Paraneptunicella aestuarii: one gene and its partners. The protein of the gene in region 1 interacts with the protein of each later gene in a pairwise test. Links are inferred from orthologs where the notes say so. Each region holds a gene or a part of one and is shown on either strand. Other genes may lie near its edges.

What was found.
Region 2: the proteins of KIH87_RS14580 (region 1) and bolA interact in binary tests that used the Escherichia coli proteins (3 or more experiments, as listed by UniProt). The link is inferred for Paraneptunicella aestuarii from one-to-one orthologs.
Region 3: the proteins of KIH87_RS14580 (region 1) and KIH87_RS17580 interact in binary tests that used the Escherichia coli proteins (3 or more experiments, as listed by UniProt). The link is inferred for Paraneptunicella aestuarii from one-to-one orthologs.

The regions. Positions count from the first base shown.
Region 1 is NZ_CP074570.1:3,785,142-3,795,640, reverse strand. What follows is about bases 3,681-6,643. They hold KIH87_RS14580 (Grx4 family monothiol glutaredoxin), read left to right. Parts: upstream 3,681-4,971; coding sequence 4,972-5,316; downstream 5,317-6,643. Other genes in these bases: KIH87_RS14570 (peroxiredoxin), read left to right, coding at 6,143-6,643; KIH87_RS14575 ((2Fe-2S)-binding protein), read right to left, coding at 5,488-5,682; KIH87_RS14585 (Fe-Mn family superoxide dismutase), read right to left, coding at 4,041-4,622. Outside these bases: KIH87_RS14600 (SpoVR family protein), read right to left, coding at 1-278; KIH87_RS14595 (YeaH/YhbH family protein), read right to left, coding at 279-1,565; KIH87_RS14590 (PrkA family serine protein kinase), read right to left, coding at 1,581-3,503; more of KIH87_RS14570, read left to right, coding at 6,644-6,748; rnt (ribonuclease T), read right to left, coding at 6,841-7,467; KIH87_RS14560 (flagellar protein MotY), read left to right, coding at 8,056-8,916; KIH87_RS14555 (3-hydroxybutyrate dehydrogenase), read right to left, coding at 8,990-9,766; KIH87_RS14550 (extracellular catalytic domain type 2 short-chain-length polyhydroxyalkanoate depolymerase), read right to left, coding at 9,759-10,499. UniProt on the Escherichia coli protein: Monothiol glutaredoxin involved in the biogenesis of iron-sulfur clusters.
Region 2 is NZ_CP074570.1:992,182-1,002,706, reverse strand. Bases 2,855-5,843 are described here. They hold bolA (transcriptional regulator BolA), read right to left. Parts: upstream 4,517-5,843; coding sequence 4,193-4,516; downstream 2,855-4,192. Other genes in these bases: KIH87_RS04135 (methyltransferase), read left to right, coding at 5,444-5,843; KIH87_RS04140 (alpha-ketoglutarate-dependent dioxygenase AlkB family protein), read right to left, coding at 4,711-5,367; KIH87_RS04150 (TRAP transporter small permease subunit), read right to left, coding at 3,361-3,822; KIH87_RS04155 (TRAP transporter large permease), read right to left, coding at 2,855-3,355. Also shown: enoyl-ACP reductase FabV, read right to left, coding at 1-545; KIH87_RS04160 (TRAP transporter substrate-binding protein), read right to left, coding at 780-1,898; more of KIH87_RS04155, read right to left, coding at 1,982-2,854; more of KIH87_RS04135, read left to right, coding at 5,844-6,772; KIH87_RS04130 (peptidylprolyl isomerase), read left to right, coding at 6,829-7,452; co-chaperone DjlA, read right to left, coding at 8,055-9,071; N-acetylmuramate alpha-1-phosphate uridylyltransferase MurU, read right to left, coding at 9,074-9,811; KIH87_RS04115 (aminoglycoside phosphotransferase family protein), read right to left, coding at 9,811-10,525. UniProt on the Escherichia coli protein: Transcriptional regulator that plays an important role in general stress response. Has many effects on cell morphology, cell growth and cell division. Acts by regulating the transcription of many genes, including dacA (PBP-5), dacC (PBP-6), ampC and mreB.
Region 3 is NZ_CP074570.1:4,505,106-4,512,754, reverse strand. The notes cover bases 2,831-5,571. They hold KIH87_RS17580 (BolA family protein), read right to left. Parts: upstream 4,461-5,571; coding sequence 4,200-4,460; downstream 2,831-4,199. Other genes in these bases: mlaD (outer membrane lipid asymmetry maintenance protein MlaD), read right to left, coding at 5,486-5,571; mlaC (phospholipid-binding protein MlaC), read right to left, coding at 4,795-5,439; KIH87_RS17575 (STAS domain-containing protein), read right to left, coding at 4,490-4,795; murA (UDP-N-acetylglucosamine 1-carboxyvinyltransferase), read right to left, coding at 2,831-4,030. In the rest of the region: KIH87_RS17590 (methyl-accepting chemotaxis protein), read right to left, coding at 108-2,234; more of murA, read right to left, coding at 2,765-2,830; more of mlaD, read right to left, coding at 5,572-5,953; lipid asymmetry maintenance ABC transporter permease subunit MlaE, read right to left, coding at 5,966-6,745; KIH87_RS17555 (ATP-binding cassette domain-containing protein), read right to left, coding at 6,745-7,542. UniProt on the Escherichia coli protein: Involved in cell resistance against acid stress.

The DNA of each region.
Region 1 (10,499 bases):
ATCTCATAGGCCAAGCCCATTTGGCCTCTGCGATAGTTTTGTTCGGTTTGAATAAACTTCTTGCCGAAAGACCAATGGGTATAGTTGATGGGCATACCTACGCTGGCGTAGGCATCCATCATTTGTTCCGCAGTAATAATTTCTATCTGGTTAGGATAGGTTTTCAGACCGTAGTGCTTTGCAACGCGATCAATTTCTTGTTCGTATTCGGTTAGTAGCTCAAATGTCCAGTCTGGGCCATCACTCAATGGCGTCACTTTTTTCTTGGCTCTTGGCACTTAGCTAACCTCCTGTGAAGTTACATTCTTTTTGAATAACTCACGGAATACAGGATAAATATCTTCAACCTTGCGAATATGTTTCATGGCAAAGTTGCTGTTTGCTTCTGAGACTTTTTTATACTCCCGCCACAGACTTTGATGTTGTCGTTCGGTTATTTCAATGTAGGCGTAGTAGCGCACCATATTGAGCAACCGTTTTTGTAAAATTTCAGTACATAGAGGCGAATCATCAGCCCAGTTATCACCGTCTGAAGCTTGCGCCGCGTAGATATTCCACTCATGGCTCGGGTAACGATCGGTGACTATTTCATCCATCAATTTTAAGGCACTGGATACAATGGTTCCGCCGGTTTCCTGCGAATAGAAAAACTCTTGTTCATCCACTTCTTTGGCCTGGGTGTGATGGCGTATGTAAACCACCTCCACATCTTTGTAAGTTCGGGTCAGGAACAAGTAGAGCAAAATGTAAAAACGCTTCGCCATGTCCTTGGTTTCCTGATCCATTGAACCCGACACGTCCATTAAGCAGAACATAACCGCTTTGCTGGTGGGCTGCGGACGTTTTTCATAGTTTCTAAAACGCAAATCGAAGGTGTCGATAAATGGCACGCGAGCAATTTTACGTTTTAACTCGGCAATTTCTTTTTCTAATTCAATAATTTCAAGATGATGCTCATGTTTGTCGTTTTTCAGTTCTTCAATTCGAGCTTCCAGTTCTTTCACTCTTTTCTTCTTGCTAGCCGTCAAAGCAATACGACGAGCGACCGAACCTTTAAGGGAGCGGACTATGTCGAGATTGCTTGGCATACCATCTGTTTGATAGCCAGCACGATGAGTTTTGTACTGAATGACTCGATTCAGCTGGTTTTTCTTAAGGTTAGGGAGTTCCAGATCTTCAAACAGTAAGTCGAGATATTCGTCTTTCGAAATTTGAAAGATAAAATCATCAGCCCCTTCGCCTGAATTACTGGCATCACCGGAACCCGAACCACCGCCTCCACCGCCGCCCGGTGGGCGCTGGATTTTGTCACCTTCAGAGAACTGGTCGTTACCGGGATGAACCATTTCCCGTTTACCACCTTTTCCAGTGTGAAATATTGGCTCAGAGATGTCTCTGGTCGGAATGCTGACCGATTCACCTGAATCAATATCGGTAACACTGCGCTCGCTGATAGAGTCGGAGACGGCTTTCTTTATCTGCTGTTTATAGCGGCGGATAAAGCGCTGCCGATTGACAGTGCTTTTACCTTTGCTATTCAGTCTTCGATCTATGAAGTGCGCCATACGTCACCTCTCAGGTTAAGACGATTTTCTAACTCTTAAATACCATTCACACAACAGGCGTACTTGTTTCCGCGTGTAGCCTTTTTCTGTCATGCGTTTGACAAAATCATCGTGTTTCTTCTGATCGTCCGCAGAACCTTTGGTATTGAAAGAGATGACCGGAAGTAGATCTTCTGTATTGGAGAACATTTTCTTCTCAATGACAGTACGAAGTTTCTCGTAACTGATCCAGGCAGGGTTTTTGCCCTCGTTTCCGGCTCTGGCACGCAATACGAAATTCACGATTTCATTACGGAAATCTTTCGGATTACTAATGCCAGCTGGTTTCTCTATCTTCTCTAGCTCGGCGTTTAGCGCTTCGCGATCGAATAGCTGCCCGGTTTCAGGATCTCGGTATTCTTGATCCTGGATCCAGAAGTCAGCATAGGTGACATAACGGTCGAACAGGTTCTGACCGTATTCTGAGTAGGATTCCAGGTAAGCTGTCTGAATTTCCTTGCCGATGAACTCGACGTACTTGGGAACCAGATAACCTTTCAGGTGTTCTTTGTATTTGTCTTCCAGATCGCTCGGGAACTGTTCTCGTTCAATTTGACGTTCTAACACGTAGAACAAATGAACCGGGTTAGCCGAGACTTCCTGATGATCGAAGTTAAAGACTTTCGATAAGATCTTGAAGGCGAAACGGGTTGATAGGCCGTCCATACCTTCATCAACACCGGCATAATCACGATATTCCTGATACGACTTGGCTTTGGGATCCGTGTCTTTCAAGCTCTCGCCGTTATAGACGCGCATCTTCGAGTAAATGCTGGAGTTTTCAGGCTCTTTTAAGCGAGACAATACGGTGAATTGAGCCAATGTTTCCAATGTGCCTGGAGCGCAGGGGGCTTCTGTTAACTCACTGGATTCAAGTAGTTTGTTGTAAATCTTGATTTCCTGAGACACGCGCAAACAATAAGGAACTTTTACGATGTAAACACGATCCAGGAAGGCTTCGTTGTTCTTATTGTTACGGAATGCTTGCCATTCAGATTCGTTTGAGTGAGCCAGAATCAAGCCATCAAAAGGCAGTGCAGAGAAACCTTCGGTCGGGTTGTAGTTCCCTTCCTGAGTGGCGGTTAGTAGAGGGTGCAGCACTTTTATCGGTGCTTTAAACATCTCTACGAACTCCATTAAGCCCTGATTGGCTTTACATAAGGAACCTGAGTAGCTGTAGGCATCAGGGTCGTTTTGAGCAAAATCTTCCAAACGGCGAATATCAACCTTACCTACCAGTGTACTGATGTCCTGATTGTTTTCATCACCGGGTTCGGTTTTGGCAATAGCCACCTGATCCAGAATGGATGGAAAGGTTTTAACGACTTTAAATTGGGTAATGTCGCCATTAAATTCGTGCAAACGCTTACGTACCCAAGGAGACATAATGGTTTTCAGATAGCGTTTGTTAATGCCGTATTCTTTCTCAAGCAGGTCGCCATCTTCATTCACATCAAAAAGACATAATGGAGAATCGTTTACCGGGCTGCCTTTCAAGGAGTAAATGGGCACATTCTGCATTAGCGCTTTTAGCTTTTCAGCCAAAGAGGATTTACCGCCACCAACAGGCCCCAGTAAATACAGGATTTGTTTCTTCTCTTCCAGACCCTGAGCTGCGTGTTTTAAGTAAGACACTATCTGCTCAATGGCTTCTTCCATACCATAGAATTCACTAAAGGCTGGATATTGAGAAATGACTCGGTTGGAAAATATCCTGCTCAGGGCAGGGTCTTGTGATGTGTCAATTAGCTTGGGTTCGCCAATTGCTAGTAGTAGGCGTTCTGCCGCGTTGGCGTAAACCGTGCGGTCATTTTTACACAGCTCTAAATATTCCTGTATGGAATACTCTTCTTCCTTGTGAGCTTCGTAACGTTGTTGGTAATGCTCGAAAATACTCATGACGACCTCCAGCTTGGGAACAGGTTGGGCGCAATCTCTTTCTATGCGTCAGCTCTACTTTTAAGGTTAGACCATAATGCATCTATTGCGTTGCATTTTTTGAACTAACCGAGCCAAGAATCTAAGTAACAAAATATTTTATTATCAATATTTTGCTCGCTATTGATGGAGATCAGTTTGTTGTTCTGTCTCCATTACTTCGAACTCTTTCATTTACCGCTACTATGTTTAAAAAGCTACTCCATGAAATAGGTTATTGTCCAATAAATGTTTGGGGGCAATTATCTGAATTTAAAGTAGTAAATTCGTTACAGAGTGCGCAAAGACTGAGCTGGCAAGGTGTTAAGAAAATAAAAAAAATTTTCCATGTAGACGAAAGTATAGGGGCAGGTGCTTGTTTGTTGAACGATTTCGTTAGGGGCGTCGTATTAGATAGTGTCTGGGGGAATTACGATTTGAGTGAAAATGCGTGTCTGAATTTTGAATATGAAAGAGCCCTCGAAAGAGGGCTCTAAAAATCATTTTTAATTCTGGTAATTAACCGAAGTTTTTCGCTGCGAAATCCCAGTTAATCAAAGCCCAGAAACCTTCCATATACTTAGGACGCAAGTTTCTGTAGTCGATGTAGTAAGCGTGTTCCCACAAATCAACAGTCATCAAAGGAGTAACGCCGTCTTCTGTTAACGGTGTTGCTGCATTGCTCGTGTTCACGATATCCAGGCCGCCGTCTGCAGTTTTGATCAACCAAGTCCAGCTAGAGCCGAAGTTGTTTACTGCTTTGTCGTTGAACGCTGCTTTGAAGTCTTCAAAAGAACCCCATTTTGCATTGATAGCGTCAGCTAATGCGCCAGTTGGTTCGCCGCCGCCATTTGGGCTCAGGCTGTTCCAGTAGAAAGTGTGGTTCCAGATTTGAGCTGCATTGTTAAATACACCGCCTTCTGAAGTTTTAACAATCTCTTCAAGAGATTTGTTTTCCATATCAGTGCCTTCAACCAGGCCATTCAACTTGGCAACGTAAGTTGCGTGGTGTTTGCCGTGGTGGAAATCAAGAGTTTCAGCAGAAATGTGCGGCTCTAGGGCATTTTTCTCGTATGGGAGTGGGGGTAATTCAAAAGCCATGGTGATTCTCCAGTATTGAGTTGGGTTGCAATCCTAGTACGGAAATACTTCAAATTAAAGACTTGGATGACAACTTTTTGCGTATAAATTGTCTCGTTTTGAGCTGTCACCCGATATGGGTATGGCTCGAATAAATACAAGATGCTTTTTTCGAAAATGTTATAAGAAAAAGAATTAAGAAGAACTTGAAAAGCTAAATTTAGACACAATAATCATCTGTCTGGCATGTCAGTTTGCTTGTTGAGAAAAGAGAGCGTTATCATTAATTGTTAGCACTCCTGTGAAATCGGCTTTTCAACAGGCAAAGATGCGAATTAATATTTGATATTTTTGATGTAGGTAAAACTTAATGGAAACCCTTGATAAAATTAAACAGCAAATTTCCGAAAATCCCATTCTTTTGTACATGAAAGGGTCTCCCAAGCTGCCTAGCTGTGGTTTTTCTTCACAAGCTGCTCAGGTCATGATTTCCTGTGGTGAGCCATTTGCTTATGTCGACATTTTGCAGAACCCTGATATTCGTGCTGAATTGCCGAAATATGCTGATTGGCCGACTTTCCCGCAATTGTGGGTTGAAGGTGAGTTGATTGGTGGCTGTGACATTATTATGGAGATGTTCCAGCAAGGTGAGTTGCAGCCTATTATCAAAGAAGCCGCTGCCAGAGCTCAGCAAGCGGCTGGCGACGCAGAATAGCTTCTTATACCGATTTCTTTTTTTGAGAGTGGGGCTAAACGCCCTGCTCACATGCACCCATTTCCTTTCAGTTAAACAGACGAGCGGGTCTTTTCTTCTTAATTAAAATAGTCTGTGAATAGCAGAATAGAATGAACTTGTGATGAGATAGAAGCGAAGACTTTAGACGTCTCAGGATACTTCTTTAAACAATGAGCTATCGACTATGGTTTGGTCGATAATGGTTTGAGCAACCTGAGCACACTTGCCACATTGGTTTGCAACGCCAAGGCTACGGCGTAAATCGCGAATGTTACCCACGCCTTGTTCTTCCACGGCTTTGCGGATAGCTCGGTCGGTGATGGCATTGCAAAGGCAAACGTACATTTGGGTCTCTTTTGCTCGGGTTGTAAGTAAAAACGTTGTTGTTTGTAACGACCTGAGAGAGTTATCTATACCAACTTCTCTTAAGTTTCTTTCTTAAATGTTACTGTAAATGATAATAATTGTTATTTGTAATAATGCAAGAGGAATTTTTGTTCAATCATATTATTTTGTGATCAAATATTCGGCTGATTCGTTCATCTTGATTGCCATGAATTGAATTTATCGAATAAGACAATTAACTAAATCAATTGGTTTTTTTACTAACCGTCACTATATTGTGTATCAGCCTACTCCTACTGGGTTAGAGTTGTGCATTTTTTAGCTGATTTTGCGCACTGTTTTTGTGTAATAGCCGCGTTTAAGTTCGGCACACTGTTCTAACTCAGTAGGAGCGGCTGAACACGCTCGCAAATATTATTTAGCGATTCTTTTCAATGTTATACATTTATCGGAGAACTCAATGAGTGTATTAGTTGGTCGTCCAGCTCCTGACTTTACTGCAGCCGCTGTTAAAGGTAATGGTGAAATCGTAGATAGCTTCACTTTGTCTGAAGAAATCAAAGGCAAAAAAGCAGTTATCTTCTTCTATCCTCTGGACTTTACCTTTGTTTGTCCTTCTGAATTGATCGCTTTCGACAAGCGTTATGAAGAGTTCCAAAAGCGTGGTGTTGAAGTAATTGGTGTTTCCATCGATTCTCAATTCTCTCACAACGCATGGCGTAACACTCCAGTAGAAAAAGGTGGTATCGGCCCTGTTAAGTACACTTTGGTTGCTGACGTTAAGCATGAAATTTGCCAAGCGTATGATGTTGAGCATCCAGAAGCTGGTGTTGCTTTCCGTGGTTCTTTCTTGATTGACGCTGCTGGTAACGTTCGCCATCAGGTTGTTAACGATCTACCTCTAGGCCGTAACATCGACGAAATGTTGCGCATGGTTGATGCGTTGAACTTCCACGAAGAACACGGTGAAGTTTGCCCAGCTGGCTGGCAAGAAGGTAAGAAAGGCATGAATGCAAGCCCGGAAGGTGTTGCTGCATACTTGTCTGAAAACTCAGATCAGCTATAACTTATAATCCGTTAGCTGCTGAAAATTCAGTTTCAAAAAAGGATGAAGTCGTAAGGCTTCATCCTTTTTTCTTTTCAGTTCAGGGAGCCTGATTAGCTCATCGGCCAACCCACACCATCGTGCCATTTATTAACGATAGTGCAGAATAGTTGCGCTGTTTTTTGTGCATCGTAAATGGCTGAATGCGCTTCTTTTTGATCAAAGTCCATGCCTGCAGCCTTACAGGCTTTGGCTAAAACGGTTTGACCAAATGCTAATCCTGCCAGACTGGTTGTGTCGAAAGACACGAAAGGATGAAATGGGCTGCGCTTTAATTCAACACGATCAATCGCCGCATTGATAAAGCTTTGATCGAAGGCTGCGTTGTGCGCCACTATCACTGAGCGTTGGCAGTTTGCCTGTTTCTGTCCTTTACGGATGTGTTTGCAAAGATCGGTAATGGCATCCTGTTCAGAAATAGCGCCACGTAGTGCGCAGTAAGGATCAATACCATTAAAATCCAGAGCTGATTGTTCCAGATTGGCACCATGAAAAGGCAATACATGGTAATGAAAGGTTTTGTCCATGTGTAGCTGACCGTTCTCATCCATTTTGAGAGTGACTGCAGCCACTTCCAACAAAGCGTCTTGCAATGCATTAAATCCTGCGGTTTCTACGTCAATAACCACCGGGTAATATCCACGGAAACGGTTACATAGCTGGAATTTATCTTCCGGCATGGACATATCGAATGAGCTTAACTCCATAAATTATCGCAACCAAGGCAAAATACCAGAGGCGATCCTAGCAAAATACAACCTGTGTGCCGATCTTTATTGGTACTTTTAGCAATGAAAAGCGAAAAAATCATCAAAGTGCTATGTATGCAAGGGGGAACAGTTTGCAGGGTTTGTAAAGCATTATGCCTGTTTGCTTAAGCTATACTTGATGTTTTATTTGAATTGGTAGTAAGCTTGGTTCCGGTGGCGGCTCTACAGGTTTCTAGCTTTTAGAAATAACGATAGGGAAATAAGGCATAGAGCCGGGTATTGAGACTATTGGATTTTCAGGAATCAGACACATCTGGGGCTGGTTTTTTTGCGTAGTGTTTCCAAGTGAAACGGTACTTGTTCAAAAAGCCTTTAAGTGATTGGCTTATATGCCGATACAAAGCCAAAGAGTTGCAATATATTCCAGTTTGTTTTGGCATGTTCAGGTAAGCCGATGCAAACAGATACAAGTAGAAGCAAGAGTTTACATTTGCCTGAGTCGCTTGATTAGTTTGCGCTTGAGCTGCTTGAACTTGAATAGTTGGGATCACCACCGGTATGAAAAAGTTAGTATTTGGTTTCTTATTATTTTCCTTCGGCGCTAGTGCCAGCGTTCGCCACTATTCTGCGAATGTTGAAGATTCCGTATGGAGTATCAACGTTCCCAATCGCCTTGAGTGTACGCTTACCCATGATTTGCCCGGCTACGGTAAAGCCATCTTTTCCAGTGTTGCCAGCAAGCATTTGAACATGGAATTCACTCTGGATATGCGTCGCCTTCCGAAAGACTATCGCATGGCTTATGTCTATTCTGTGCCGCCAAGCTGGATGCCCGGCGAATTACAGCGTCCTATTGCCGATATGAATATTCGCAAGCAATATGATAGCGATTTGCCTGAACAGGCCGCATGGACCATGCTGTCTGAACTGGAAAAAGGTTATTGGCCGACCATTTATTATCAAGACTGGTACAGTCGTTATGACAGTGTTGCGGTTGCCTTGAATGCCAGTAATTTCGCTTTGCCTTATGAGAGCTTTGTCAATTGCGTTTCCAATTTATTGCCGTTCAGCTTTGATGACATTTCCTACACAGTGCTTTCTTACGAAAAGAACAGTATTAACCTTACTCGGGGAGCCAAGCAAAAGCTGAATATGATTGGCGAATATTTGAAGGAAGACACTGACTTGGAACTGGTATTACTGGATGGTTATACCGACAGCTACGGTGGTCGTTACAGCAATGAACAGTTATCCATAAAACGCGCCAACGAAATTAAAACCTTCTTTGAAAAAATGGGCGTTGCAGCTGAACGTATCGAAGTGACCGGACACGGTGAGCGTCGCCATATTTCACCGAACGACAATAGTCTGGCGAGAGCGAAAAACCGACGCGTTGTTATTCGGATGCAGAAGTCTTAAAAGTTCAGGAATGAATTAACAAAATGGCGGCCTAGGCCGCCATTTGCATATTAGTCATCAGTAAAAATTAAGATTAACGAGCTGTCCAGCCACCGTCCAGAACAATGGTTTGTCCTGTGATATTTCTAGCGGCATTGCTCATCAAGAAAGCGGCTGTCTCAGCTAACTCATCTAGACCAATGAATGCCTTCTTAGGCATGGGTTCCAGCATGATTTTGTTCACCACTTCTTCTTCTGATAAGCCATGTTCTTTCGCCTGTGAAGCAATCTGTTTTTCAACCAGAGGGGTTTTCACATAAGAAGGGCAAAGGGTGTTGATGGTTACATCCACGTCGCCTGTTTCCAGAGCCAGAGTTTTAGCAAATCCCAGCAAACCGTGTTTCGCAGCTACATAAGCTGATTTGTACGGAGAAGCCACAAGAGAATGGATGGAACCAACGTTAATAATTCGTCCATAACCGCGTTCTTTCATGGTTGGTAATAGGGCGCGTGTTAGCATGGCTGGGCCAACCAGCATAACCTGTATTAGCAAACTCCATTTATCCGCCGGGAAATCTTCCAGCCTGGATACGTGTTGAATACCGGCATTATTGACCAAAACATCAACCGGAGTGTCGGCCAGCTTTTCAGGAAGCGATGCAATAGCAGCGCTATCAGCTACATTAATTTCAATGGCTGATGCCGAAATAGATTGTTCTTTTAATTTGTTTGCGGCTGAATTGGCTGCGTCACCATTTAAGTCAGCAATAATGACATGATTACCTTGCTTGCCCAGGTATTCAGCAATGGCAAAACCGATGCCACTGGCTCCGCCTGTCACCAAGATATTTTTGTTCATTTGACTAGCCATTTTGTCTCCCGGAAATCTGTTGAATAAGTGAATATACCGCCTTGATTTGCTTACCATTCCGAGTGGCATAATCGCCATCGGTGTAACCCCACCAATCCCAGCAACCTTGAGGGTTGAAAGGGAGTACTGTGCTGTTTTTGGTTTGCGGGTAAAGCACCACAATATTGTTGCTCTCGGCCCATCGGTTTAAGCCAGTTTTGGTAACATAATCAGTGCCAATGGCTTCGGCATTTTGATTGCAACCGTGGAAGCTAATATGCAGTGAACAGGCTTTACCTTCAGCACAGTTTTCAGGCACGTATAAATAAGATTCTGTCGCTAGCGTGTCTTGTTGTTCCTTCGGCAATTGTTCCGTGCTTATTGTATGAATGTGACTTTGCGACGCTTGAGTGGCAGGGGTCAAATTGCCATACAGCTGAGTAAGCAAAGAGCCTGCGGCGTCAAACTGACAATTGCCGATGTAAGGTGATTCTGACTTTTTACAATCGCTCCCTTCATTCGCTGTTGGAAAATGATGAGCAAAGGCTTTGTCTTGCACATATTGAATATTGTCTTTCGGTATCCACTGTTGGTATTGCTGGTTAAGAGCCGATACAACACTGCGCCCCACTTTCTGATCCAGTGTACCGCCCAATATCCAGATTTTGTCGTCTTGCAAAGACTTGGTGTCGGCTATTTTGCCTTCTTGCTGCCAACGGTCTATTTGGGTTTCCAAAGCATTTAGCTCAATTGA
Region 2 (10,525 bases), 2.8 Mb from region 1 along the record:
TCCAAAGACACTTCATGAACCAGATTCTTATCAGTGTCGTAGGTTTTGGTGGTGTAAGCCTGACCGACAGGTTTCAAAGTCGACTTATACACTTCACCCGTTTCAGGATCGGTACGACGTGGTGAAGCCAAACTGTAAATGACCAGATCGACCTTACCCAAATCTTCTTTAATGGCCGCAATAACGCTTTGCTTACACTCTTTTGAAAAGGCATCGCCGTTTAACGTTCTGGCGTACAAACCAGCGTCAGAAGCCGCTTGATGAAAGGCAGAAGTGTTATACCAACCGGCAGTTCCGGTTTTCTTTTCGGAAGGTTCCTTTTCAAAGCACACACCCAATGTTTTGGCGCCATAACCAAAACCACTCACAATTCGTGATGCCAAACCATATCCAGTTGAACATCCTAAAACCAACACGTTTTTGGGCCCATCGCCCAAATCACCTTGATTTTTAACATAGGCTATTTGTTGCTGAACGTTAGCGGCACAACCCACAGGGTGAGCGTTGGTACAAATGAAGCCACGAATTTTTGGTTTAATCACCATATCCGACGATCCTTAACAGTGTTGGTACTTATTGGTACTAAAAAAGACGAATGCAGATAACAGTATAGAGACTGCTCTACTTTTTGCTGGCGCTATTGTAATGCTGTAACCAAAAGAGGCAAATCGGAGCAGACCTTTTATTTCACCTAAGGCCAAGATTTAGCTACAAATTTGAAGATTAACCAACGCATCCCCTTTATTTTTAGCGGGATGCGTTGGTTAGAAGAAAATTTACTATTTTGAACGAGAACGATACAGCTGCGCTTCCGTTAACGCGTGGAACTGCGCAACTTCAGTCTGGAACTTCTTGTAAGACCCATAAACCTTGGCAAACATAGGGTCTGCTTTCGCTTGTTCATCTAACACTTCCAAGGCTGCGCCATGAAGCGCTTCCAGCACATCATCAGGCAACGCACGAACATTCACCTTGTGCTCGTGAATCAAGCTTTGCAAGGCATTGTTATTACGCGCCGTGTATTCGTCCAACATATCCTGGTTTACCGCACGAGCAGCAACACGAATAATCGCCTGAAGATCTTTCGGCAAGCTGTTAAACGCTTTTTCATTCGCCATAAACTCAAGCGTTGTGCCCGGTTCATGCCAACCGAAGTAGTAGTAATAAGGCGCGGCTTTATATAAACCAAATGCCAAATCGTTGTATGGGCCCACCCACTCGGTCGCATCAATGGCTCCCGTTTGCAGTGAAGTGAATAGCTCACCACCGGTTAAAGAGACAGGTACGCCACCCACTTTTTTCAGGATTTCCGCGCCCAGACCCGGAATACGCATTTTCAAACCTTTTAAATCTTCAACCGAATTGATTTCCTTCTGGAACCAACCCGCCATCTGCACGCCAGTATTGCCACCCGCAAACGGGATCAAACCAAATGGCTTATATAGCTCTTCCCACAACTGCATACCACCGCCGTAGTGCAACCAGCCATTCATTTCCTGAGCATTCATACCAAAAGGAACACCCGTGAAAATTTGCGCTGCAGGCGCTTTACCCTTCCAGTAATAAGGGCCTGAATGCCCCATTTCTGCGGAACCTTGAGAAACCGCATCAAATACTTCAAATCCCGGCACAATCTCACCGGCACCATAAACCTTGATTTTCAAACGCCCATTGGACATTTCGTTCACATATTTGGCAAATGTCTCCGGCCCTTTCCCCAATCCAGGGAAGTTCTTCGGCCAGCTGGTGATTAGTTTCCACTCATAGGTTTTCGCTTCTGGTGCGGCAGTAGTATTTCCTGCTGTTGTTTGCTCACCACCACAGGAAGCCAACATAAACAACGCAACAAGCCAAACCACCAAACGGGACGATTTGACCAAACTAAGTAAACCTTTCATCAATAGGTTCTCCAATAATCAAGTGAGTGTCAGATACAAAAATTTATTTTATTCGACTCTATTCAAACTTTATCGAGATCCCTCTACTTATACACCGTTTCAGGAAGCCAGGTTGCCAGTTCTGGCCAAATAGCCAGGGCGATTAACAACAAGACTTGAAGTCCGATAAAAGGCACAACTCCACGATAAATTTGCTCAGTTCGAATCGTTTCTGGAGCCACACCCCGCAAATAGAATAGTGCAAATCCGAATGGAGGGGTAAGAAAAGAAGTCTGTAAATTGACAGCTATCATAATTCCCAACCAGACAGGATCAACTCCCATAGCCAACAATACCGGAGCCACAAGAGGAACAACAACAAAGGTAATTTCAATGAAATCCAAGATAAAACCGAGCAGGAAGATGATCACCATCACCACCAGCATGGCTCCAAATACACCACCCGGCAGATTAGAAAAGAACTCGTCGATCAGTTCTTCACCGCCAAAACCTCGGAAAACCAGTGAAAAGATAGAAGCGCCAATTAAGATAACAAACACCATTGATGTGACTTTCGTGGTGTCCAGCATGGCCTCTTTTAGCCCCAGAAAGTTCAATTTCTGTTTAGCAATAGCCAGTAAAAGCGCACCAACTGCCCCCACACCAGCAGCCTCAGTTGGCGTCGCATAACCAGCCAGAATGCTGCCCAACACAACAATAATTAACGCCAAAGGCGGAATTAACGCTCCCCAAATTGAAGGCTCATCATCGCTGTTGGCATTTTCATTCTGCATAACACCCGTGTCACCGACTTTGCCCAATGCCGACATCGACAACACATAAATGACATACAAACCAACCAGCAACATACCCGGAATAATCGCGCCAACAAACAAATCGCCAACGGAAACACTGTCAGGCGAGAAAATCCCCATATCCAATTGCGCTTGCTGATAAGCACTGGAAAGCACGTCACCAAGTAAAACCAACGCAATTGAAGGCGGTATGATTTGCCCTAACGTACCAGTGGCGCAAATAGTACCTGTTGCCAATTCTGCGCTGTAGCCCCGTTTCAACATGGTTGGTAGCGACAGCAAGCCCATTGTCACCACGGTTGCACCAACAATCCCGGTACTGGCCGCCAAGAGCATTCCAACCAAGACCACAGATATCGCCAAACCACTTTTTAAACGACCAAATAATTGCGACATGGCTATAAGTAACTCTTCGGCAACCCTGGATTTTTCCAGAATAACGCCCATCAACACGAAGAGTGGCACAGCCAACAAGGTTTGATTCGACATAATGCCATACAGTCGATTCGGTACAGCATGTAGATAAGAAGCATCAAAGCTTCCTGTCATAATACCGAAACCGGCAAAGGCCAACGCGGTTCCAGCCAGGGAAAATCCCACGGGATATCCTAATAGTAAGACCAAACATACTGCGGCAAACATAAATAACGACATATATTCCATTAGCCTTATGCTCCCGAAGTAGGTTGTGAATGATGCGGTAAGCCTTTACCCGTTTTAAGTGCCAGGCAATTACCCGCCAGTTCAGCAATAGCTTGCAGCAGTAAGGTAAAGGCAAAGAGCAGGATCAGGGTTTTAAGAACAAAGACAAAAGGTAAACCACCAGCGGCCTGCGAAGACTCCATCAATTGCCAGGAGTTAGCAACATATCTCCAGCTCATGCTCAAAATGAAAATACAAATAGGCATCAATAAAAACAGGCTGCCAAAGATGTCTACAAAAGCCTGTTTTCTGGGAGAGAAATTGCGATAGAAAATATCCACACGAACATGCCCATCTTCTTTTAACGTAAAAGCAGCGCCAAGCATAAAAACAGCAGCATGCAAATACATCACGGTTTCCTGCAGGGCTATCCACCCCATATCGAAACCATAACGAAGTACGACAATAAAAAAAGTAAGCACTGCCATGAAAATGGTAAACCAGCTAACTACCTTACCTAGCAGACGATGAAATCTATCAATAATCAATTGCAGAGATGCAAGAAAGGACATAAGTCACAATATGGTTGTTGTTCTTGTTGCTGCGTTTTAACAAAAAAACGCTCTAATGTGAAATTTCTATCTCGATTGCAGGGATAAAAATAAATGAAAATTGATGATAGGAACTACTCGTTTTCCGAATATTTCGGAATTACGGATAGTTAAAGTGGCGAAAAAAGACTCAAAAAAACTAAGTGGCAACTTGAACCGAGATGCCACCGGAATGCGTAATTCATGAAATACTGATTTGAATTTTCACTAAACAACAAAAATCCAGAATTACGCCCAATATGTTTGTTTAAGAGGCTTTTCTAGCCGAACCACCCATACACAAAGGCGAACTTGGGATATCGCCATACAGGCTTTCCCACTCAGACCCAGTGTAAGTATGTAACGCAAGAGCATGAATATGATTTTCAATCTCTTCACGTAATACCGAGTTCACTGCTCTATGGCGATTCAACAAACGCTCTCCATCAAACTGGGGAGAAACCAATACCACTTTAAAATGAGTCTCAGAACCCATAGGCACGTTATGTTGAGAACTTTCGTTTGTCACCTCTAGAAAAGCAGGCTCGAAGTGTTCAGCTAACTTCTGCTCAATACTGTTTTGTATGTTCATATCCGCTCCTGATAATGAATGCTTCCAAGTGCAACAGTGACCTGTATGCCTGCCACATTTTTGTGGCGATTTCCGTTACTGGCGTACTGCTAAATTTAGCTTTGTATTGTCAAAATAGACACTGCAAATTGCAGAAAAACAGCTTGCATTTTGATAAACATTTGAGTGTTCGCAATATATTTTTTTAGTCTAACTTAGCCTGTTATTAAGCTTGGAAAGACCCTGCGAAAGGTCAAACTAATGCGATCATTTAAGGTACGTTTGGACTTACTAATCCCATGTTGCCAGTAAGACTGGGTATTGCCAGCCATGACCAATAAACTTCCATGCTGCAAATGCAGCGCGAGTGTATCTTTTTTATTTTTATGGCGAAAGCGAATTACCCTTTCCTGCCCCAAACTCACGGCAGCAATGACAGGTTGAGCCCCTAATTCAGGCTCATTGTCCGCATGGAACCCCATGCTATCGTTTCCATCTCGATACCAGTTAGCCAATACACTATTGAAAGAACAAGTTAGTTGGTACTCACATTGGAGTTTCAGTTCCAGCAGTTCTTTTGTCCAGGGAACCGGCTGCATAGGTAACCCTGAATATTGGTATTTAGCTTCTGGATCGCCGTACCAGGCCTGAAGCCGAGGAATAAGATGAGACTTTCCGTACAACTGAATCTGTTCCTGTTTCCACGCCAACGACTCACGAAGCACAGTCAAATAATGATCAGCACGCTCTACTGCCAGAAATTGAGGGTAATACGCCAATTCTGCGTCAGGCAATTGTGGAAAGCGGATCAATTCAAGCTCATTATCATCTTGATTTTGCAACTCACTATCGAACAAGCTTTGCTGCTTCATATATAATGCCCACTCCAAAACCGATTTAAGCGCATGGCTCGAACACTCCAAGCCGAGCCAGACTAAGAACTATATCATGACAAGTAAAACTCGCCGCTCTAACAATTCAAGTAACTCAGGAAGAAAACGGGGTTATTCCGGAGTAAAAAGAAAGCATTCCGAGATCAAATCAGACTCAGCTCAACAAGTTCCAAATAGCGAACTTGTCATAGCATTTCCTACTCATGGAAATCAGGAAAATAAAGAGAGTGACAATCAAGCATCCGTAAAATTGCAACTCTTTCGCTACCCGAAAGAACGACAACATGTCAGCCTGCAAGCCTGGGACGCTGCCGACGAGTATTTGATTCAACATGTTAATGAGATGGAACTACCTGAGACCGCAACCATTCTCATTCTAAATGATGAATTTGGCGCAATTGCCTGTGCTTTATCGACATTGAAACAATCACAAGTCAGCATTCTTTGGCAATCCGATTCCATCATTGCCGAGAAGGCATTACGGCAAAACCTGGAGCTCAATGAAATCTCTGATGCCAGTGTGTACATGATGAATTCACTGGCAGATATGAATGAAACAAGCGCTGATTTTCCTACCCCGCATTTAGTTTTGATCAAACTACCAAGAAGTCATGCCTTATTGGAACATCAGTTAGCCATGCTGCAAAAGCTGCCAGCACAAACTCCGGTGATTGCAGGAGGCAAAGTAAAAGCGGTGCAAACTTCAGTGCTGGAGTTATTTGAGAAATATCTGGTTGAGACCACCACCTCATTGGCAGTGAAAAAGGCACGCTTAATATTTTCCAAAGTGGGAGAGTTAAACACAGCAAAGCCCTCACCCTACCCAACCATTTGGAAAACCGAATCGCCAGAATTCACCATTGCCAATCACGCCAACGTGTTTTCTCGAGGTCAATTAGATATTGGCGCACGCCTACTACTGGAACATTTACCCGAGGCAAGCAACAAAACCGTCATTGATTTAGGCTGTGGTAACGGTGTTCTTGGTCTCACCATGCTGCATGACAACGACGTGAAAAAGATGATATTCGTTGATGAATCCTACATGGCAATTGCATCTGCCAAACTCAATGTTGAGGAAAATTTGCCACAACAATTGCAAAAGTGCGAATTCGTTGCCAGCAACTGTCTTGAAGACTTACCCGAGCAGAAAGCGGATATCGTGGTTTGTAATCCACCCTTTCATCAGCAAAACACCATTACCGACCATATTGCCTGGCAAATGTTCCAGGATGCCAAACAGGCTTTGCATAAAGGGGGGGAATTGCGAGTGGTGGCAAACCGTCATTTGCAACATCATGACAAGTTAAAGCGTTTGTTTGGTGGCTATCAGGTGATTGCAAGTAATGAAAAATTCAGTATTTTATCGGCTATTAAGCGGTAAAGATTTAACCGAATAAGCACGGTTGTTTAACCATCCAATATCAGACAGAGAGCACAATGCAAACAATAACACGACGTTTCCTTCTTCTTATCCTCACACTTTTCACCATCAGCAACGCGCAGGCTCATGACCCTCTAGTCATTGAAGAAGGAGCCCGGATACAACCTAAGAACCTGTTTCCAAAAGTAAAAATGGAAACCAATTTTGGCAATATAGTTATTGAACTAAACCGCTCCAAAGCCCCAATAACGGTAAACAACTTCCTGCGCTACGTAGCCAAAGACAGTTACAACGGCACTATTTTTCATCGCATTATTCCCGGCTTCGTCGTTCAAGGCGGTGGTTACGATGTTAATTTCCGTGAAATTCCCAGCTATCCGCCTATTATCAATGAGTCGGGAAATGGCTTGAAAAACACTACTTACTCTATCGCCATGGCGCGTAAGGAAGACCCACACACAGCCAACCGCCAGTTTTATTTCAACCTCAACGATACGACAAATCTGGATCCCGGTAAGAACTGGGGATATACCGTATTTGGAGAAGCGGTTGAAGGTACAGAAATACTGGACAAAATGGCCGAAACCGAAACTCACTATGACATAAAACTCGGCTGGAAAGACGTACCCGTAGAACCCGTTATTTTGCTGAAAGCGACTGTTTTGCCAGAAGGCCAGTAACCGCCTCAGTTCACATAAGAACCAGCGTATTCCATAGAAAAGCCTCGGTCTGGATACCGGATAACGCAAAGCGTTTCCGGTATGACAAACCATTGAAACATCTACATGAATGCGGAATGTATGAGTCATACATGGGCACTATCACGACCCCAAGAAACGACTAGTCAGCTTGAGAGCAAGGAAAAAAACGGAGTGTACATGCAGCTTAAAGTTTTACTTAACCCAAGCCATCGGAAATGAGAATTTGCTTTTCAAGTTGAGGCGGAAGCGCGGAATGTATGAATGATACATAAGCACTTCCAACGAAGAATTGGAAAGTAAAAACCATTTATTATTCTGGAAATGAGGATTTTCTTGTTTAATCAAGGCAGGAGGGCGGAGTGTACGAATAGTACATGAGCATTATCACGACCCCAAAAAACGACTAGTCAGCTTGAGAGCAAGGAAAAAAGACTGAGTGTACATGCAGCTTAAAGTTTTACTTAACCCAAGCCATCGGAAATGAGGATTTTCTTGTTTAATCAAGGCGGGAGGGCGGAGTGTACGAATAGTACATGAGCACTCCTAACGCAGAGTAAACGAGAAAAGACCATTTCCCACCATCAAAAAGATTTGTGCTTTCGGACGGACTCATACGCCGCCTGAATATCCTGCGTTTTCTGCTTCGCTAATTCCATTGCTTGCTTGGGTAAACCTTTTGATACCAGTTTATCGGGGTGGTGCTCGCTCATGAGTTTGCGATAGGCACGTTTGATGGTTTTCGCGTCGTCACTTTCTTTTACACCAAGAATACGAAATGCATCGGCGATAGATTGCTGTTGCGTGTATTGGGGCTCTCTTTGTTGCTGATGCGAATGAGAGTGCGAGCGTTGCCGATGCTGCCAGCTTGATGAATTGGAACTTCTGCTTGATGACTGCGAGGATGAACTGTGAGAGGAGCGAGAAGACCAGTTCGATGACGAACTAGAAGACGATTGCGATGATGAGCCAGAAGACGAGCTGGATGATGTTCTCTGATTGCTGCGTTGTGACGCATTTTTCCATGCTCGACGGAAACGTGTTTCCGCTTCAAATGATGAAATCAGGAATCGTAAATGGTGCTGCTTAAAGCCCAAATGTTTGGCGACTTCGTCAAGCACTCGCATTTCATCTTTATCGACAACACCATCAGCACAAGCCGCCTGAATCAATATCTCCAGGTACATCTGCAAGATGTCTTTGCGTCCGTAGCAGGATTCGCTGAACTGCTTAAGAATGCCTTTTAAAGGAAAGTCGGCGGCTTTACCTTCGCGGAATGCTTGTTGCGCTTCACGGCGAGTATCGCCTGTCAGATTCATCTGATCCATGAGATCCGATGCGACTTTAATTTCTTCTTCAGTGACTCTACCGTCGGCTTTGGCGATGTGCCCCAATACAGAGAACAAGGCATGAAAAAAGATAGCCTGACTTTTTACTGCTTCACTGCTGGTAAAAAAACGTCCGAAACCACCCAGTTGGTTAAAATCCTGACTGTAACCTTTATCAAACATGTGGCCGACAATGAAGCCAAGTATGGCGCCGGGTAAACGTCCAAACATAAACCCGAATAATGTGCCTAATACCTTGCCCCAAATCGACATCGTTACTCTCCTGCCCGTAACTGCTTATCCAGTTGCTGCAATCGCTCAGGGGTGCCAACGTCACTCCAACGCCCCTGATGATGAATTGCAGCTAACTGGTCATTGCAAATTGCCTGTCTTAATATTGGTCCCAGTGGCACAGGTTCAATGGCTAAATCTGTAAACAAATGTGGCTTGAAAACGCCCATGCCTGAATAAGTAAGTCGAGCATTCGATGCATCTGCATGCTGTATCAATCGATCATGGTACAAAACAAAATCACCTTCAGGATGATGTTCAGGATTGTCGACCATCACCAAACAGGCTTTATCATCTGAACCTAACCGTTCATTAGCCTGCTGGCATAGCAATGCGTAATCGATATCACTCCACACATCACCATTCACCACTAAAAAGGCTTCACTGTCAGCCAGATTTAGCAATGGCAATGCATTGGCGATGCCTCCGGCAGTCTCCAAGACAGGATTCTCTTTCGAGTAAACCAGCTCGACACCAAACTGACTGCCATTTCCCAAAGCTTGTTCTATTTTCTCGCCAAGCCAATGCAGATTGATCACCACGCGCTTAATACCAGCAGCAACCAGCTTATCCAGATGCCATTGCAATAACGATTTGCCAGCTACTTCCAGCAAAGGCTTGGGGATCGTATCCGTCAGAGGGCGCATACGTTCACCACGCCCAGCAGCTAGAATCATGGCAGTAGTGATCGCCGATTGTTTGCTAGTGCCAGCATGACTCATTATTGCTTGGCCTCGACGGCAGGCAGGATTTTGTTCGCGACTAATTCGGCAAATTCAGTACATTCCTGAATTGTCCGGCCTACCGTCACCAAATATTGCAACGTTCTGGGAATATCATTGAGATACCCCGTTTTTCCGTCACGGTGACATAAGCGAGCAAAAATGCCACTGGCTTTAATATGTCGTTGCATACCGGTGCAATCAAACCAGTGTTTAAAGGTTTCCCAGTCGTGTTCCGCATAATGGGCAACATGTAGTTCCTGTAGTTGCCCCATGACAAACTCTATCGGCCACACTACATAACAATCACGAAGAAGAGACACCGCATCGTAGGTAATAGGCCCGGTAACGGCGTCTTGAAAATCAATAATGCCAATACTGTCGTCTGGCAGGATCATCAAATTGCGGGAATGATAATCACGATGCACACCCACTTGCGGCTGGCTTAAGAACACTTCGCTGAGAAAGGCTTGCGCTTCATGAATGACTTTCCATTCGCTGTCAGTCAACGTCAGATTTAGGTGGGTCTGCAATAGCCAGTCATTGAACAGGCTGTATTCATTCGCCAATAGCTCTTGGTCAAACGCTGGCAAAGGCTCACCTGCCGTTGCTCGCACTTTTTGCACAGCGGGTAAATGAGACAAGGCTTGTTGATACCAATGTGTGGGGTCTTCAGTTTCAATACGTTGTGAAAACAGGCAATCGCCGAAATCC
Region 3 (7,649 bases), 720 kb from region 1 along the record:
AGTTAACCAAGACGGTTCAATTGACCATGAAGAGTCGCACCCTTTGCTGTGCGATGATATTAATGCTAAGCCCTCCAATGTTATGAAGGGCATTACCTTTGAATGGATTAAGTCCCAGTTACCTGGAATCGAGACATAAGCTGCTCGAGTCGGTTAGCACTGCTATCAACTGAACTGGTGCCCAGGCGTACTTCAATCAATGAGTTTTGTAACTTCGAACTGATATGAGTCACTTGTTGGGCACTTTCTAATTGTTCGGTACCTTTTTGATTGATGTTGGATAATGTCGATAGGGTTTGAACGACTATATCCGATAGACCGCCGTCATCTTTGCTCACTTCTTCTGCCGTGCGTAATCCATTTTCAACACCTGCAACGCCAGATTCCATAATCTCTACTGCTTTACGAGCGTTTGTCTGTATAGCATTGATCATTTGGCCTATCTCTGACGTTGATTCAGCCGTGCGCCCCGCTAGATTTCTAACTTCGTCTGCTACGACAGCGAATCCTCTTCCTTGTTCTCCTGCTCTTGCGGCTTCAATGGCTGCATTGAGTGCTAGCAGGTTGGTTTGATTAGCTACCTCGCTGATCAGATCCACTACAGAGCCTACGTTGTTGGCATTACCGTTTAATTGATGGATAGTCTTTACTGAGTTTTCGATAGAAGCACGAATACTTTCAGTTTGATCCTTTACTGCAAGGAATTGACTTTTGGTTCGTTGAGCTGCTGAATCCAAGCCTGTGCGGAGCCCTTCAACTTCTTGTGAAGCCTCCTTAACACTGTGTAATTGCGCTTTTAATCGTTCGATTAACAATTGCATCTGTTGCAATACACTGGTTGCGTTATCACTAAACTCAGCCTGTTTTTCCACCAGAATAGCCTTGGCTTCCTTAACCTCGCTGGAGACCCCCATGACTTTACTGACGGTGCTGTCCAGACTGTCGATAAAGCTATTTATCCAGCGCCCTAATTCGGTGATTTCATCATTGGATTTGCTTCCAATATCCAAACGTTGTTTGAGATTACCGCCACCTTCTGCAATGCCTCGGATGACATCGGTCATTCTGTGCAGCCGACGTGAAACCCGAGATAGCCCTCGTTTGCTGTAAACGATAGCTGATGTGATAACAACGGCTGTTGTGGCTATACCAGACCAAAGCCAATTCCATTCTAATAATGAATAGCATAGCGGTGCAGTTATCACTGCCAGAAGATTGAAAAACAGGTACTGACGCATCAGGTCGTAGCTCAATGAGCGACCACGATAGACTTCTTCCAAATCTCCTTCGCACATCATTCCCCAACGATCCCTGGAGCCTGGGAGTGTGAAAGTTACTCCCTTACCGATAACTGGTATATGACGATAGTCAGAATACGCTGGGTAGGTAACAAATAGATTTTGACCGTTGCTGATGGTTTCCCTGACCCCCGGATGAAGTTCCCCCGTTGCGGGATCCGTAAAGCGGAGCTCCAGCTCGGTATGGTCTCGCACACTAACTATACCCCAATCGGTTCTAACCCCGTCTTTCAGATTGTCTCCCAGAGAGAATGTGCGATCTTCAAATCGTGAACGTGAGAGTGCTGTACCTTGCTGTATGCTCGGATCAAATTTCGAATCCACCATAAACAGATAGTTATCACCGGAATCCTGATAGATGTGTCCAGCCTCACGCTGAATGAGATCGCCGATAACATCATTGGGAACTCTGGCACAAAGACAGATTGACGAACCACTAGGTGCGGTTAATGGCAGGTAGAACATCAATGTCACGGCATCATGAAATTTGGAAGACGTTGGGCCGAGGTCTTTTGTCACTTGATCGATATAGGGGCCATGAAGGAATTGTGAGATAAAACCTTCTTCTACGGCTTTGGGATTGAGATCCTTTGAGCCGATGCGCTTTGGGTATGTTGACGTAATAACAATTCCCTCTTGATCAATAATAAACAGCTCGGATATATCGGAACTTTGCTTAAACTTTGATTGCAGAGTGGAGCTTTCGATTTCTCCATTGGGGCTGAACTGGAATTCATCCGCGACACTTTCCAGAAATTGCCATTGACTCGAGGCCCAATCTTGCAGGAGATCCTGACGAGTGGCTGCAATACCTTCAAAGGTTCGTTCTACAAAAGGATAGCGATGCTTATTGAGGAAGCATGACCAGCCTAGTGAGAACTTACCATTTGAACCAAACCATGGAAGCCAGGTTTTCTCTTGGGCGCTGAGTGACATATTTGTGCTCTTGATCATTTAATACCTCATTACAAGATTCACTTGGGAAGTCGAAGCGCCTTATCAGGTGCGTGTTGGGATACCTATCAGGAAATGTGCCAAAGATAATTTATTAGCCGTACTTATACGATTTTGAATAAAAATTTACTATTTTTTAATGGCATTTCGGTCTTTTTAACGATGAAGTTGAATTTAATTTTGATGGAAATGTGAACGATATTTTTTAGGCGTGCAATATTTTGGTGCTTACTTACGATCGCGCATCAATATTGTGCAATTAGGCGATGTGAGGAGAAAAGTCGCATTATTATCGAAGGTTGGTGAGTATAGGTTTTGGCTATCTGCTTTAATCATGCCTATTAGTGGTGCAATTGGTGTTAAGTGACTAATGGTGAAAGAAGAACCGCAAAAGCCTATTCCCATTGTTTTAGCAGAATCTGCGTTCACAGATATAATGCCGGCTTGCAATTGGATTTGTTCAGAGCAAACCGACACACTTTTGAGTTCTAGGTTATTGCTAACAGCCGTTGTTATTCGCTTACACGCTTAATATTCGCGCCAAGATTTCCTAATTTAGCTTCGATCTTTTCATAGCCTCGATCCAGATGATAAATGCGATCAATCAGGGTTTCGCATTCTTCTGCTACTAATGCAGCAATGATCAAGCTGGCAGACGCTCTAAGGTCGGTCGCCATAACGGGGGCGCCCTTCAACAGCGAGTCGCCCTTTGTGATGGCACTATTACCTCGCAGCTCAATATCTGCACCCATTCGGCGCAATTCAGGAACATGCATAAAACGGTTTTCAAAGATAGATTCTGTGACGGTGGCAGTACCTGAAGCGATAGCGTTAAGAGCAACGAATTGTGCTTGCATATCGGTTGGGAAACCCGGATGAGGGGCGGTATTTATGTTAACGGCTTTAGGCTGTTGACCGTGCATGTTTAGCTCGATCCAGTCTTCCCCTGTTGTGATTTCAGCGCCAGCTTGTTCCAGTTTATTCAATACTGCATCAAGCGTATCTGGTGCAGCATGAATGCATTTAACATGTCCTTTTGTTGCTGCGGCAGCAACAAGGAAAGTACCTGTTTCAATACGATCGGGTAATACGTGGTACTGGCAGCCGTGCAAGTTGTCTACGCCTTCAATTGTAACTTTAGGTGAGCCAGCGCCGCTGATTTTTGCGCCCATGGCATTCAGGCACTCAGCTAAATCGACAATCTCAGGTTCGCGTGCTGCATTTTCAATAACCGTTTGTCCGTCAGCCAGAGTCGCTGCCATCATTAAATTTTCAGTTGCGCCAACACTGACCATATCCATAAAAATATTGCAGCCTTTTAGTCGGTCTTTGACTTTGGCTTTAATGTAGCCACCTTCTACTTCTATCTCGGCGCCCATTTTCTCCAAACCTGCGAGGTGTAGGTTTACTGGTCTCGCACCGATTGCACAGCCTCCGGGAAGTGACACTGTGGCCTGACCATATTTGGCAAGCAAAGGGCCGAGCACCAATACGGATGCCCGCATGGTTTTCACCAGCTCATAAGAGGCGGTTTGGTTGTTAACGGTTTCTGCATTGATGAACACGCTTCCGTCATCCTGACGTTCAGCATGAGCTCCCAGTTGTTTCAGAAGAGCAAGGCTGGTGTTTACATCTCTTAAATCCGGAACATTGGTAAAGGTGCACGATTTGTCTGTTAACAGGCTTGCCAGCAGGATTGGAAGGGCCGCATTTTTAGCGCCGGAAATAGTGACTTCACCTTTTAGTGATACGCCACCATGAATAAGAAGCTTGTCCATTTACAGACCTTATTGAATAGAATTAATGTCGTCAGGAATTAAAAACATAATGCCATAATTACGGCTGTAGTTTCAGCAGTGTTACGTATATATAAGTTTAATGCGGGATAGAATCAGGTATCGGTCTTGTGTTTTTTAGATTCGATACTCTGTTTCTATGCAATTATGATTACGCGTCAGGCAAGATTAATTTTTTGTCACGTTGCCACTCTTCATCAGTAAAAGTACGAATTGAAACGGCGTGCAGTGTGCCATCTGCAATATGTGCATTGAGCGGAGCATAAATAGCTTGTTGCTTTTTCACTCGGCTCATTCCATCAAACATATTGCCAACAGCAATTACCTGAAAATGAGAGCCGTCACCTGTCACGTGTACTTCAGATAAATTGAGGTTTTGTTCAAGAATGGATTTAATTTCTTCTGGTTGCATGATGCTTAAACTGAAAAGTAAAACTGTGCCTATTGTAGCCCTAATATTCCATCTACGTCGCTTATTTTTGCCAATTTATAGATACTATCGGGGACATTTTTTAAGGTCATGGTGATTTGCTTTTTATTGCAATAAATACAGCCATTGACCAAACAAGCGACTCCAGCGGTATCTATATTCTCTACTGAAAATAAATCAAGAGTAATGCACTTACTCTTGATTGATTTGATTGTGCTTTCCAATTGTTTCCACAATGCAGGAACTGTCTCGTTATCCAATGAGCCTTGAATGGCATATTCATTCTGCGAGACAGTAACAAGGGAAGCTACATTCATTAGGCTTGTTCCTGAATGTCGTTCAAAACGATGGGGCGTTTATTTTTTTCTTCCATCATCTCGATAACTTTATCCAGTCCGTCCTGACGCAAGATAGATTCCAATTCACTACGTTTGCTGGAAACCATGCTGATCCCTTCTGCAATCATATCGTAAGCTTTCCACTCTTTAGTTTTAGGATTCTTACGCACTTTGAATGCAATTTTGATATCTGGGCGACCTTCCTCTTTTACCAAAGCTCTAACTGTTACGTCTTTGCGTTTGTCGTAGTCCTTCTCTGGCTCAAACTCGACGGTTTGATTGTCATATTGTCCTAATGCGATTGCATAGGTAGCGATCAGATATTTTCTGAAAACCTGAAAGTAATCGGGGATTCTCTCTGGAGGTACAGAACGATAGTGTTTACCTAATACCTTAAGGGCGGCAAATTGATAATCAATGTAAGGCAGCAGCTCTTGCTCTACAATCTCTTTCAGATGATCTGGATTTTTCTGAATTTGAGGCTGTTCATCCTTGATACGTTTAAATGTTTTACCTGCAACGACCTCCAGCAATGAATATGGGTTATCTTCCTCTTCTTCAGCGAAGGCACCAACACTGAATAGTAAAGATAACAACATGAGTAACGTTGATATTTTTAACATGGAGTGAAAGTTAGTTGTTTGCATTTGCAAGTTTATCCTTATGACTTTAATCATTCTTTTGACTAAATAAAAACTGACCAATCAGGTCTTCCAATACTAAAGCTGACTTGGTATCAGAGATATAATCACCGGGTTCCAATACTTCGATTCCTTCAAATGAAAACCCTGGTTGAAATCCGATATATTGCTCACCGAGCAAGCCTGATGTCAGTATCGAAACTGAGCTGGTATCAGGAAATCCTTCATATTCTTTGCTTATCACCAGCTCTACCACTGGCGTAAAATCTTCAGAATCCAGTTCAATATTGCCCACTCGACCAATAACAACACCACCTACCTTGATCGCTGAGCGGGTTTTAAGTCCGCCGATGTTGTCGAATTTGGCGAATAAGCTATAGGTTTCCCCATTACCACTCATTCCCTGATCTGCAACCTTCAAGGCCATCATTAGTAACGACGCAATAGCCAAAGTGACAAAGAGCCCGACTCCAATTTCAATTTTTCTTGATGTCACGTTATTCTCCTACTATTCCGTACCAAACATTAATGCTGTCAAAACAAAGTCCAAAGCTAAAACTGCCAAGGATGAATGCACCACGGTTTGCGTTGTAGCAGCACTGATTCCTTCTGATGTAGGAATGGAATCGTATCCTCTAAACACTGCAATCCAGGTGACGACAAAGGCGAAAACCAAACTCTTAATGATGCCATTTACAACATCGTCTCTAAAATCTACCGACGACTGCATAATCGACCAGTAACTGCCTGAATCGACACCTAGCCAATCAACGCCAACCAAGTGCCCGCCCAAAATACCAATAGCGCTAAAAATTACCGCCAGCATTGGCATCGAAATAACGCCAGCCCAGAAACGTGGAGCGATAACTCTGCGTAAAGGGTCTACTGCCATCATTTCCAAACTGCTCAGTTGTTCCGTTGCTTTCATTAAGCCGATTTCTGCGGTTAAGGCAGAACCCGCTCTACCGGCAAACAATAAGGCGGTTACTACTGGCCCTAACTCTCTGAGTAGTGACAGAGCAACCATTGGCCCCAAGCTTTCTTCAGCACCGTAATCTACTAGTACAGTATAGCCCTGGAGCGCCATAACCATGCCGATAAACAAGCCGGATACACCAATAATGAGTAAGGACTGAACGCCTACAATGTAAATCTGCTTAATTGTCAGTGGTGTATTCTTTATCAATTGAGGGCGAGCAAAAATAGCGCCCATCAATACGAAAAAGGCACGCCCCATTGTGGCGAAGGATTCAATGGTTTGGCGACCTGTTCGAGCAAAGAATTCCATCACAATGTTTCTCCTAATACGCTGGCGAAATCCTTGGCTGGATAATGAAATGGTACTGGGCCATCTGCTTCACCACGCAAGAATTGTTGTACTAGCGGAGAATCCGATTGTTCGATTTCTTCGGTAGTTCCTTCACCAATAATGCGTTTATCAGCTAACACGTAAACATAGTCAGCGATGGTCATTACTTCGGTGACATCGTGAGTCACGACTATGCTGGTCAGGTTCAGGGCATCGTTGAGTTCTTTAATTAACTTCACCAATACGCCCATTGAGATAGGATCCTGGCCGGCAAAGGGTTCGTCATACATAATTAATTCTGGATCCAGTGCGATCGCCCTTGCCAGCGCCGCACGTCTTGCCATCCCGCCAGATAGCTCACTTGGCATTAAACTCGCTGCACCTCGTAATCCCACAGCTTGTAACTTCATTAATACGGTGGTCTTAATCAGTTCTTCCGATAATTTCGTATGCTCACGAAGAGGGAAGGCGACATTATCAAATACCGACATATCCGTAAATAAAGCACCACTTTGAAATAACATGCTCATATCACGACGAGCTTTGAATAGCTGATTGCGGCTCATTTGAGCTAAGGAGTTGCCTTTAAAACGAATGTCGCCACTATCGGGTATCAACTGCCCACCAATCAACTTCAGCAAGGTTGTTTTACCTATCCCGCTGGGTCCCATTATCGCCGTTGTTTTGCCTTTTTGAATGCGCACGGAAACGTTGTCGTAGATTACGCGTGACCCACGACTGAAACACATATTGTCAATTTCAACGAGATTATCCATGCAAGTATTCGTTCCTGATCGTCAGTGAGGCAAAAACGTATAAGAAAGACGTTTGAGGTGCCACGTTAAGTATGGGTATTTTACGGTTTTTCAAGTCGGGAAAACAA